2 regions of the Saccharothrix coeruleofusca genome follow, and region 1 is predicted to be linked to the other one. Evidence: riboswitches for the same ligand, from Rfam matches in the RefSeq annotation. Region 1 holds a riboswitch; the other holds the start of a gene.
The links. A riboswitch is a leader RNA that binds a small molecule or an ion and turns the genes downstream of it on or off. The one in region 1 is predicted to bind S-adenosylmethionine.
Positions count from the first base shown of each region.

Region 2: linked by a shared signal. The riboswitch ahead of JOF41_RS34555 (methionine ABC transporter ATP-binding protein) and the one ahead of thrC (threonine synthase) in region 1 are both predicted to bind S-adenosylmethionine.

Region 1 covers NZ_JAGINV010000001.1:421,733-427,384, forward strand. The annotation lists gene JOF41_RS02035 (DNA internalization-related competence protein ComEC/Rec2) at 1-662, shown strand, start outside; gene JOF41_RS02040 (hypothetical protein) at 677-1,132, shown strand; gene thrC (threonine synthase) at 1,199-2,461, opposite strand; SAM riboswitch class I at 2,472-2,587, opposite strand; gene holA (DNA polymerase III subunit delta) at 2,673-3,653, shown strand; gene rpsT (30S ribosomal protein S20) at 4,125-4,385, opposite strand; gene JOF41_RS02060 (glycoside hydrolase family 3 N-terminal domain-containing protein) at 4,512-5,652, opposite strand, start outside.
Region 2 covers NZ_JAGINV010000001.1:7,416,777-7,422,428, forward strand. The annotation lists gene JOF41_RS34545 (resuscitation-promoting factor) at 1-373, shown strand, start outside; gene rsmA (16S rRNA (adenine(1518)-N(6)/adenine(1519)-N(6))-dimethyltransferase RsmA) at 687-1,559, shown strand; SAM riboswitch class I at 1,646-1,736, shown strand; gene JOF41_RS34555 (methionine ABC transporter ATP-binding protein) at 1,945-2,955, shown strand; gene JOF41_RS34560 (methionine ABC transporter permease) at 2,952-3,635, shown strand; gene JOF41_RS34565 (MetQ/NlpA family ABC transporter substrate-binding protein) at 3,666-4,472, shown strand; gene JOF41_RS34570 (4-(cytidine 5'-diphospho)-2-C-methyl-D-erythritol kinase) at 4,600-5,565, shown strand.

The sequences.
Region 1 (5,652 bases):
GCCTGCGCGGGCTGGGCGTGCGGCGGGTGCCGCTGGTGGTGCTCAGCCACCTGCACGCCGACCACATCGGCGGGCTGGCGGCGGTGCTGGCGGAAGTGGGCGTCGGCGCGGTGGCGGTGGGGCCGTCGCGACGTCCGCGATGGGCTTGGGAGGAGGTGCGCGAACGGGCGCGGGCGGCCGGTGTCCGCGTGGTGGAGCTGGTGTCCGGGCAGCGGCTGAGCTGGCCGGGGCTGGAGCTGGACGTGCTGGGCCCCCGCGCGGGCCCGGTGGAGGACGCGAACACGGCGGTCAACGACGCCTCGGTGGTGCTGCGGGCTTCGACCGGGGCAGGCCGGGTGCTGCTGACCGGCGACATCGAGCTGGCCGCGCAGGCCGGTCTGCTCGGGCGGCACGCCGACCTGCGGGCCGACGTGCTCAAGGTGCCGCACCACGGCTCGAGGTACTCGTCCGCGGCGTTCCTGGAGGCGGTTCGGCCGAAAGTGGCGTTGATCAGCGTCGGAGCGGGCAACCGCTACGGACACCCCAGCGGGGTGCTGCTCGACGCGCTGGCTAGCCGGGGGGCGCTGGTGCTGCGCACTGATCAGGACGGCGACACCGCCGTCCTGCTGGGCCCGGAGGGGCCGCGGATCGCCCGCAGGGGCGACCCGCCGGGGAGGAACTGACAAGGGGAGGAACCGTGAACGACGTCTGGATCCGGCTGCACACCGGATGGGCGCCCAACGACGACCACCAGGCCGTGGCGTGGGTGCTGTGGCAACTGGGCTACAAGCCGGAGCCGTGGCCGCCGCAACTGCGACCGGGGTTCGCCTACTACGTGTGCGAGCACCTCAGAGCGGGCGGCCGGGGCATCATCGCGCGGGCGACCGTGACCGACGTGCTGAGCCCCACCCAGGTCGCTTCGCCCGAGGAGGCGTACCGCGTGGTCGCCGACCGGCTGTTCGACGACGAGCTGACCATCCCGGTCGAGGACTGGCGCGCCCGCGCCTACAACAAGATCAAGGCGGACGCGCCGTGGCCGCAACGGGTGATCGCCTGGCGCATCACCACCGAGCAGGTCGGGCCGTACGTGCTGCCGGAGCTGGCGAGGTTCCCGCGCAGCGGGTGGCTGCGCTCGTCCAGCATCGCCCTGTGATCGCGGTGGGCAACCCTGCGGGCTTGCGCACCACCTCCAGCGGTGCGCAAGCCGTGAGGGGGTGGATCAGTCGGCGAGGGCCTTGATCACGGCGTCGGCGCTGGGCGGCACGGTGGCGCGGGGGCCGACCCGGTCGCCCAGGGCGTCCAGGGTCTTGAGGCCGTCGCCGGTGATCAGCAGGACGGTCTCGGCGTCGGGGTCGAGCTGCCCGGTCTCGATGAGCTTCTTGGCCGTCGCCACGGTGACCCCGCCCGCGGTCTCGGCGAAGATGCCCTCGGTGCGGGCCAGCAGCCGGATGCCCTCGACCACTTCCTCGTCGGTGACGTCCTCGATGGCCCCGCCGGTGCGGCGGACCGAGTCCAGGGCGTAGGGGCCGTCGGCGGGGGCGCCGATCGCCAGCGAGCGGGCGATGGTGTCCGGGCGCACCGGGGTGACCGTGTCGTGGCCCGCCTTGTACGCGGTGGCCACCGGGGAGCAACCGGTCGCCTGTGCGCCGAACACGCGGTAGGGGGTGTCCTCGACCAGGCCGAGCGAGGCGAACTCGCGGAAGGCCTTGTCCACCTTGGTCAGCTGGGAGCCCGAGGCGATGGGGATGACGATCTGCTCGGGCAGGCGCCAGCCCAGCTGCTCGGCCACCTCGAAGCCGAGGGTCTTGGAGCCCTCGGCGTAGTAGGGCCGGACGTTGACGTTGACGAACGCCCAGTCCTCGTGCTCGGCGGCCAGCTCCTGGGCGAGGCGGTTGACGTCGTCGTAGTTGCCGTCGACGGTGATCAGCGCGCCGTCGTAGACGGCGGTCATGAGGATCTTGGCGCGTTCCAGGGAGGAGGGCACGAGCACGACCGACCGCCAGCCCGCGCGGGCCGCCGCGGCGGCCACGGCGTTGGCCAGGTTGCCGGTGGAGGGGCAGGCCAGCACCTTGAAGCCGAGTTCCCTGGCCGCGGCCAGGGCCACGCCGACCACGCGGTCCTTGAAGGAGTGGGTGGGGTTGCCGGTGTCGTCCTTGACCCACACCTTGCGCACGCCCAGCGCCTTGGCCAGGCGGTCGGCCTCGACCAGGCGGGTGCCGCCGGGCTCGGTGTTGGGGTGGGACGTCACGGTGGAGGGCACGGGGAGCAGGCCGCGGTAGCGCCAGATCGACCGGGGACCCGCCTCGATGTCCTCGCGGCGGATCCGACCGAAGTCGTAGGCCACTTCCAGCGGCCCGAAACACTCCAGGCACGCGTACTCGGCGGCGAGAGGGGTCTGGTGGCCGCACTCACGACACGACAGAGCCCGAGCGGGACCGAGGTCGAAGGAGGTGGTGGGCGAAGGCGCACTGACAGCAGTCATCGCGAGGTTCTCCTCATCTTTCCCGCTGCGCGGGTCGGAATTGGCACCGTGGTCGCCCAGCGCGAGCGCTGGTGACGGGTTGCCGGGGCTTCTTCGGGCCGATCCCTCTGCCCCTCTGGATGAGCGGTATTCGGTTGTGGCGTTCACGCTACGACACGATCCCGAGCCGTGGCCAGCGAAGTCCACCATGCGGACGTGGCAGGATCGGACCGTGAGCGCGACCGCAGCCAGCCAGCCCGATGCCGTGCACCTGGTCGTCGGCGAGGAGGAGTTGCTGGTCGAACGCGCGGTGCGGTCGGCGCTGGAGACCGCGCGGGCGGCCGACCCGCAGGCGGACCTCACCCGCGTTCGGGTGACCGACCTCACCCCGCCGGAGCTGGCGGAGCTGGTCAGCCCGTCGCTGTTCGCCGAAGGGCGGGTGATCGCCCTGGAGGCCGCGCAGGAGGTGAGCAAGGAGATCGCCGACGCGGTGCTGGCCTACGCCAAGGCGCCTGCGGACGGAGTGACCCTGGTCGTCGTGCACACCGGCGGCGGGCGCAGCAAGGCGGCCAAGGAGCTGCCCGCGGCGCTGCGCAAAGCCGGGGCGCGGGTGGTCGAGTGCCCGAAGATCACCAAGGCCGCGGAGCGGGAAGCGTTCGTGCGCAACGAGATCCGCTCGGCGGGCGGCAAGGCCGACCCGGAGGCGGTGGCCGCGCTGATCGAAGCGGTCGGGTCGGACCTGCGGGAGCTGGCCGCCGCGGCGTCGCAGCTGGTCGCGGACACCGGCGGGAAGGTCGACGCGGAGGCGGTGCGCCGCTACCACCGCGGCCGGGCCGAGGTGACCGGGTTCGCGGTGGCGGAGAAGGCCGTCATGGGCGACCGGGGCGGGGCGCTGGAGGCGCTGCGCTGGGCGATGCAGCTGGGCGTGCCGCACGTGCTGGTCGCCGACGCGCTGGCCGACGCGGTGCGCACGGTCGCGCGGGTGTCCGCGGTGGGCCGGGGCGACCCGTTCAAGCTGGCGGGCGAGCTGGGGATGCCGCCGTGGAAGGTCAAGAAGGCCCAGGGGCAGGCGCGCGGCTGGGACGGCGACGGGCTGGCCAGGGCGATGTCGGTGGTGGCCGGGCTGAACGCCGACGTCAAGGGCGTCGCGGCGGACTCGGGTTACGCGCTGGAGCGCGCCGTCCTGGCCATCGTCGCCGCCCACGGCCGCTAGACCACCAGCGCCCGCCCACATCCTGACTTGAGCGTTCGGGCACCGCGAACTGAGCGTTGGGGGTTTTAAAGCGGCGCTCGCCGCGCGACAGGTCGCCAAGGATGGCGCTCGCGGGCCCCCCGCTGCGCGCGCTCCGCGCGCGCCCCTGGTGCGTGGGCAAGTACTACCCGAGGGGCGTCCGGAGATCGGTAACTACTACCCGAGGTGCGCGGAAGCGCGGGGCAGGGCGCGAAAGCGCGGGTCGGGGTGCGCGAACGCTCAGTTCGTGGTGTCGGAACGCGCGACTCGCGGGGGCGACACGCCCAACACGCCCATAGGTGGGTGACACCGGGGACGGGCGTGGCCGTTCTGAGCGTTGAACTCGGGGGTTCTGAGGGTTCGACTCGCGGGACGAGGGTGGGGCCGAACGCGGCGAGCGCCGCCTCCCGCGTGGGGAAGCGGCGCTCGCGGAGGCTGCTGGGCAGCCGGTGCTCAGAGCTGGTTGGCGCGCTTGGCCAGGGCCGACTTCTTGTTGGCGGCCTGGTTGGCGTGGATGACGCCCTTGGAGGCGGCCTTGTCGAGCTTGCGGGAGGCCTCCTGCGCCAGCGCGATGGCCTTCTCCTTGTCACCGGCCTCGGCGGCCTCACGGAACTTGCGGATCGCGGTCTTCAGCGAGGACTTGACGGCCTTGTTGCGCAGCCGCGCCTTCTCCGCCGTCTTGATCCGCTTGAGCTGGGACTTGATGTTCGCCACGCGAAAGCCACCCTTTTCCTCGGTTCGGAGTCGTACCGCGCCTTCTCGTCGGCGCCGCCCGGTCAGGGGCGGTTTCCTCCACAGCGGAATGCCGCGCGGTACGGCGGACAAGAGTATCAGGCCAGTTCACCGCACCGTGAAACCGGCCCGCGCCCCGCCCACCACGACCTCGTAGCGACCAGTGGCGACCTCCCGCGACCCGGAGGCGTCCACGTCCCCCGGCGTCACCGCGAGCCGCCGCACGTCGAAGGCCACGGTCACCGCGCGCTGCTCGCCCGCGGCCAGGGCGACCTTGGTGAACCCGACCAGCCGCTGGTCGGGCACGAGCACCTTGCTCACCGGCTGGTGCACGTACACCGGCACGACCAGCTCGCCCGCCCGCGAGCCGGTGTTGGCCGCGGTCACGGTGACCTCGACGCGGCCGTCGCGGCGCACCTCGGTGGCTTTCAGCCTGGGCGCGGAGGTGGTGAAGGTGGTGTAGGACAGGCCGTGGCCGAACGGGTAGGCCGGGTCGTAGGAGGAGCTCTCCCCGCCGTTCGGGCCGGGCAGCTGGTCGTAGGAGAAGGGCTGGTCGCCGACGGTCTTCGGCCACGACACGGGCAGCCTGCCGCTGGGGTTGACCTTGCCGAACAGCACGTCGGCGATGCCGTGGCCGCCCTCGCTGCCCGGCAGCCAGCCCGCCACCAGCGCGCCCGCGTCGGCGGCCGCGCCCAGCACCAGGGGCCTGCCGGTGAGCAGCACCACGACCACCGGCTTGCCGGTGCCCCGCACCGCGTCCACCAGCGCCTGCTGCTCGCCGGTCAGCGCGGGGTTCTCGGTGTCGGCGACGCCCTCGGCGGCGGGGGCCTCGCCCAGCACGACGATCACGGCGTCCGCGTCGCCCGCCTGGGCCACCGCGTCGGCGGCGGTCGGGGCGCTCACCACGTCGGCGGTGGGCGCGGCGGCGCGGACGCCCTGCAGCACGGTGGTCGCGGGCGGCAGCGGCGAACCGTTGGGAACGCCCTGCCAGCCCACCGTCCACCCGCCCAGCTGGCGCGGCACCGAGTCGGCGGTGTCGCCGGTCACCACGAGCTTGCGCGCCCCGGTGGACAGCGGCAGCACGCCTTCGTTGCGCAGCAGCACGGCCCCCTCGGCGGCGGCGCGGCGGGCCAGGTCGCGGTCGGCGCCGTTGACGATCGCGTCGGCCTTGGCGGGGTCCACGAACGGCTTGTCGAACAGGCCGAGGTCGAACTTCAGCTTCAGCACGCGCCGCACGGCCTGGTCGACC
Region 2 (5,652 bases), 7.0 Mb from region 1:
CGTCACTTACCGCGTCACGATGAAGAACGGCAAGGAAGTCGCCCGCGAGCAGCTGGGCACCAAGGTCACCAAGGAGCCGAAGGCCAAGAAGGTCAAGGTCGGCACCAAGGTCCCGCCCGACGGCGCGGTCTGGGACCGGCTCGCGCAGTGCGAGGCGGGCGGCAACTGGGCCATCAACACCGGCAACGGCTACTACGGCGGCCTGCAGTTCAACAAGAGCACCTGGGACGCCTACGGCGGCAGCCAGTACGCCGCGTACCCGCACCAGGCCACCCGCGAGCAGCAGATCGCCGTCGCGACCAAGCTCCGCGACGGCCGCGGCGGCACCTACTCGGCTTGGCCCGGCTGCCGCGCCAAGCTCGGCCTGCCGTAACCCCTGGGCTTCCCCCACCGCCGCGTCCCACCTCCGCCGCGTCCCACCTCCGCCGCGTCCCACCTCCGCCGCGTCCCACCTCCGCCGCGTCCCACCTCCGCCGCGTCCCACCTCCGGGACGCGGCGGTCGCCTTCCCCGCGTCTGCAAGTACTACCCGACGCCCCGCAGTGGGCCGGTAACTACTACCCGGCTCCGTGACCGTCGGTCGTCGGGTAGTAGTTATGCGCTCGATGGAGCGGGTCGGGTAGTACTTGCAGGCGTAGGAGGGGGCCGGGGCGTTCGGCTCGCGGGAGGGGAGGGGAGAATGCGGTGGTGACCGGAACCCCCCAGGCGGGCAGCGCGCTGCTCGGCCCGGCCGACGTGCGGCGGCTGGCGGCCGAGCTGGACATCCGCCCCACCAAGAAGCTGGGGCAGAACTTCGTGCACGACCCGAACACGGTCCGCCGCATCGTCGCCTCCGCCGAGCTGACCGCCGACGACGTGGTGCTGGAGGTCGGGCCGGGCCTGGGCTCGCTGACCCTGGCCCTGCTGCCCTCGTGCCGGGCGCTGGTCGCGGTGGAGATCGACCCGGTGCTCGCCGACCGCCTGCCCGCCACCGTCGCCGAGCGCGCCCCCGAACTGGCCGACCGGCTGTCCGTGGTCCCGGCGGACGCGCTGCGCGTCACCGCCGGGCAGCTGCCGGTCGCGCCGACCGCCCTGGTCGCGAACCTGCCCTACAACGTGGCCGTGCCCGTGGTGCTGCACCTGCTGGCCGAGCTGCCCTCGCTGCGCACCGGCCTGGTGATGGTGCAGGCCGAAGTGGCCGACCGGATGGCCGCGGGCCCCGGTGGCAAGGTCTACGGGGTGCCCAGCGTGAAGCTGGCCTGGTACGCCGACGCGCACCGGGCCGGGCCGGTGTCGCGCTCGGTGTTCTGGCCGGTGCCCAACGTGGACTCCGCGCTGGTGGCCTTCCGGCGGCACCCCGAGCCACTGTCCACTGTGGACCGGAACGTGCTGTTCCCGTTGGTGGACGCGGCTTTCGCGCAGCGCCGCAAGACGCTGCGCGGCGCGCTGGCGGGCTGGGCGGGGTCGCCCGCCGAGGCGGAGCGGCTGCTGCTGGCCGCCGGGGTCGATCCGGGCGCTCGCGGCGAGCAGTTGGGAGTTCACGACTTCATCCGGATAGCCGAAGCCGCTGCCACTCGATAGCCGGTGATCCTTCGGCCATCTGTGTGATTTGTCGAACGATCCGTTTACAGGCTTGCGTCAACCTCGGGTCGTCGGGTGTACTCGTGCTGCCATCCCGAGCGGCCGAGAGACCTGGCTCCACGACGCCGCAGCAACCACCCCCCATGGGGCAGGTGCTTCAGCCAGGATCGATGGAGGATCACGTGCCCAGGACGCGAATGCTCACACGCAGGCGAGTCGTCGACCACGGCCGTCGCACTGCCACGGGCTGTCGCGGCTCCCTCGCCTAGCGGCACCAGCGGCACCAGGCAATCCTCGCCGTCCTCTGCGGACACCCCTTCAGCAGCAGATCTCGGTCGCGCGCGCCACGAGCGCGCGCTGCCGCGCGCAGTCGTGGAGCGAAAACGTGATCACAGTCGAAAACCTCACCAAGACCTTCCCCGGCAGTACCGGTCAGGTTCGCGCGCTGGACGGCGTGAACCTGGACGTCGCCGCCGGAACGGTGCTCGGCGTCGTCGGCCCCTCCGGGGCGGGCAAGTCCACCCTGGCCCGCTGCGTCGCGCTGCTGGAGCGCCCCGACAGCGGCGCGATCCGCGTCGACGGCACCGACCTGGTGTCGCTGGGCGGGTCCGCGCTGCGCGCCGCCCGCAGGCAGATCGGCGTTGTGCCGCAAGGGGATTCGCTGCTGCGCCAGCGCACCGCCGCGGGCAACGTGGCGCTGCCGCTGGAGTCCGCGGGCGTGCCGGGGCCGCAGCGCCGCACCCGCGTGGCCGAGCTGCTGGACCTGGTCGGCCTGACCGACAAGGCGGGCTCCTACCCCGACCAGCTCTCCGGCGGCCAGCGCCAGCGCGTCGCGGTCGCCCGCGCGCTCGCCGCCAGCCCGTCGGTGCTGCTGGCCGACGAGCCGACCTCCGCGCTGGACCCCGAGACCACCGGCTCCGTGCTGACCGTGCTGGACCGGGCCCGCGCCGAGCTGGGCGTGACCGTCCTGGTGGTGACCCACGACATGGGCGTGGTCCGCCGCATCTGCGACGACGTGGCGGTGCTGGAGGGCGGCAGGGTCGTGGAGCACGGCAAGGTGCTCGACCTGGTCTCCGACGCGGCCAGCCGGACCGCCGCCTCGCTGCTGCCCGCCGTGGACCAGAACCCGGCGGTCGAGCGCTCCTACGACCGGGTGGCCGACGTGGTGCTGGTCGGCTTCGCCGCCGTGGGCGCGCTGCTGCCCGAGGCCACCAGCCGCTTCGGCGTGGAGCTGAACCTGCTCGGCGGCGGCCTGACCAGGCTCGGCGAGACCCCGGTCGCGCGGTTCCGCGTCGGCCTCAACGGCGAGCGCGCCGACTCGGCGCTGGAGTGGATCACCGAGGCGGGCGGCGCCGTGCGCCGCACGCCGACGGGTCCGCAGGGAGTAGCTGCGTGAGGAAGGCAACACCCTGGTCCACCGTGTTCGACTACCTCGTCACCGCGACCGGCGAGACGTTGTACATGGTGGCCGTCTCCACCCTGATCGCGACCTTGCTCGGCATCCCCGTCGGCGTCTGGCTGCAGCTCACCGCCCCCGGTGGGCTGCGGCCCAGGCCGCTGCTGCACAAGCTGCTCGGCTTCGTGGTCGACCTCGGCCGCGCCATGCCGTTCCTGGTCCTGCTCGTCCTGCTGACCTCGCTCACCCGGCTGGTCATCGGCCAGTCCATCGGGCCGACCGCGGCGATCGTGCCGCTGTCGGTGGGCGCGATCCCGTTCGTCGGCAGGCTGGTGCAGAACGTGCTGAGCGAGGTGCACGTCTCGGTGGTGGAGGCCGCGGTCACGACCGGCGCCACGACCACGCGCATCGTCCGCAGCGTGCTGCTGCGCGAGTCGCTGCCCGCGCTGATCAACGCCATCGGCGTGACCGCGATCGCCCTGCTCGGGTACTCGGCGATGGCCGGGGTGCTCGGCGGCGGCGGTCTCGGCGACCTCGCCGTGCGGCTGGGCTACCAGCGCTTCGACGACCGGGTGCTGTGGAGCACGGTCGCGGTGCTGGCGGTCATCGCCACGCTCATCCAGTTCGCCTTCAACCGTGCCGCGCGCGCTGTCGACCGCCGCAGGCACGCCTCCGTCTGATCCGGACCCACCCCGTAGTTAAGGAACACCATGCGTATTCGTGCTGCCCTCCTCGGCGCTGTGCTGCTCGCGGCAGGCTGCGGGAGCGGCGACAACGGCGCGGCGGGCAACCCCGACGCGCCGCTGAAGGTGGGCGTCAGCCCGGTGCCCCACGCCCAGGTCCTGCGCTACGTCGCCGACAACCTCGCGGCGGAGAAGAACCTCAAGATCGAGGTCGTCGAGTTCACCGACTACGTGCAGCCCAACACCGCGCTGGTGGACGGCTCGCTGGACGCGAACTACTTCCAGACCGTGCCCTACCTGGACACCTTCAAGAGCGAGAGCGGCGCCCAGCTGGAGTGGATCGGCCCGGTGCACGTCGAGCCGCTGGGCGTGTACTCCAACAAGCACAAGTCGCTGGCCGACCTGCCCGACGGCGCCCAGGTCGCCGTCGCCAACGACGCCACCAACGAGGCCCGCGGGCTCAAGCTGCTCCAGGACAACGGCCTGATCAAGATCAAGGAGGGCGCGGAGAAGACCGCCACCATCCGCGACATCGCGGAGAACCCGAAGAACCTGCGGTTCGTCGAGCTGGAGGCGGCCCAGCTGCCCCGGTCGCTGGAGGACACCGACGCGGCGGTGGTCAACGGCAACTACGCCATCGACGCCGGGTTGAAGCCCGCCGACGACGCGTTGGCGCTGGAGAAGGCCGAGGGCAACCCCAACGCCAACGGCCTGGTCACTCGCGCCGAGCTCAAGGACGACCAGCGGATCAAGGACCTGCTGGCGCTGCTGCAGTCGCAGCAGGTCAAGGACTACATCAAGGACACCTTCGCCGGTTCCGTCCTGGCCGTCTGACCCCACCCGACCGCGCCCGCGAGCACCGCCCGACCCCTTCGGGCGGCGCTCGCGGGCGCGGTCGCGTTCCGGGAGTTCGGCCACCGGTGGCAGCGCGAGCACCCGCGACAGCCGTAGGCTTCAGGGTGTGCTCGCCGTAGTCCCGCCACCGGTCACCGTCCGCGTCCCGGCCAAGGTCAACCTGCACCTGGCAGTGGGCGACGCGCGCGCTGACGGCTACCACGACCTCGTGACGATCTTCCAGGCGCTGTCGCTGACCGACGAGGTCACCGTGGCCATCGCCGACGACCCCGGTGTGGAGGTGCACGGCGAGGGCGCCGACGCGGTGCCCACCGGGCCGTCCAACCTGGCCTGGCGGGCGGTGCGGGTGCTGGCCGAGCACACCGGGCGCGACCCCGAGGACCCCAAGGTCCGGGTGGTGATCCGCAAGAGCATCCCGGTCGCGGGCGGCATGGCGGGCGGCAGCGCGGACGCGGCGGCCGCCCTGGTCGGGCTGGCCGCGCTGTGGCGGGTGGAGATCACCCGCGACGAGCTGGCCGAGCTGGCCGGGCAGATCGGCGCGGACGTCCCGTTCGCCCTCTACGGCGGCACGGCGCTGGGCACCGACCGCGGCGACCGGATCGTGCCGGTGCTGGCGCGGCACACGTTCCACTGGGTGCTGGCCTTCGACCGGCGCGGCCTGTCCACACCGGAGGTCTTCCAGGAGCTGGACCGGCTGCGCGCGGACGGCGACCCGCCCCGCGTCGGCCCCGCCGAGGCCGTGCTGGAGGGCCTGTCCTCGGGCGACCCGCGCCAGCTGGCGCTGCTGCTGGGCAACGACCTGCAGGCCGCCGCGGTGTCCCTGCGCCCCAACCTGCGCCGCACGCTGCGCGCCGGGGTGAACGCGGGCGCGCTGGCGGGCATGGTGTCCGGCTCGGGTCCGACCTGCGCGTTCCTGTGCGCCGACGGCGACTCGGCGGTCCGGGTGGCCGCCGAGCTGGCGGGCGCGGGCGTGTGCCGCACGGTCCGCGTCGCCCAGGGACCGGTGCACGGCGCGCGGGTGGTCGGCACCGACGAAGCGCCCAGGCCCACCCCACCCGAGGTCCACGCCTGACCGCTCGACCGCGTCGCCCGGTGTCCGGAACCGGGGGCCGCCGCGTGTCTAGGCTTGAGGGGCGGGACTGCCCGGTGTGTCCCACTC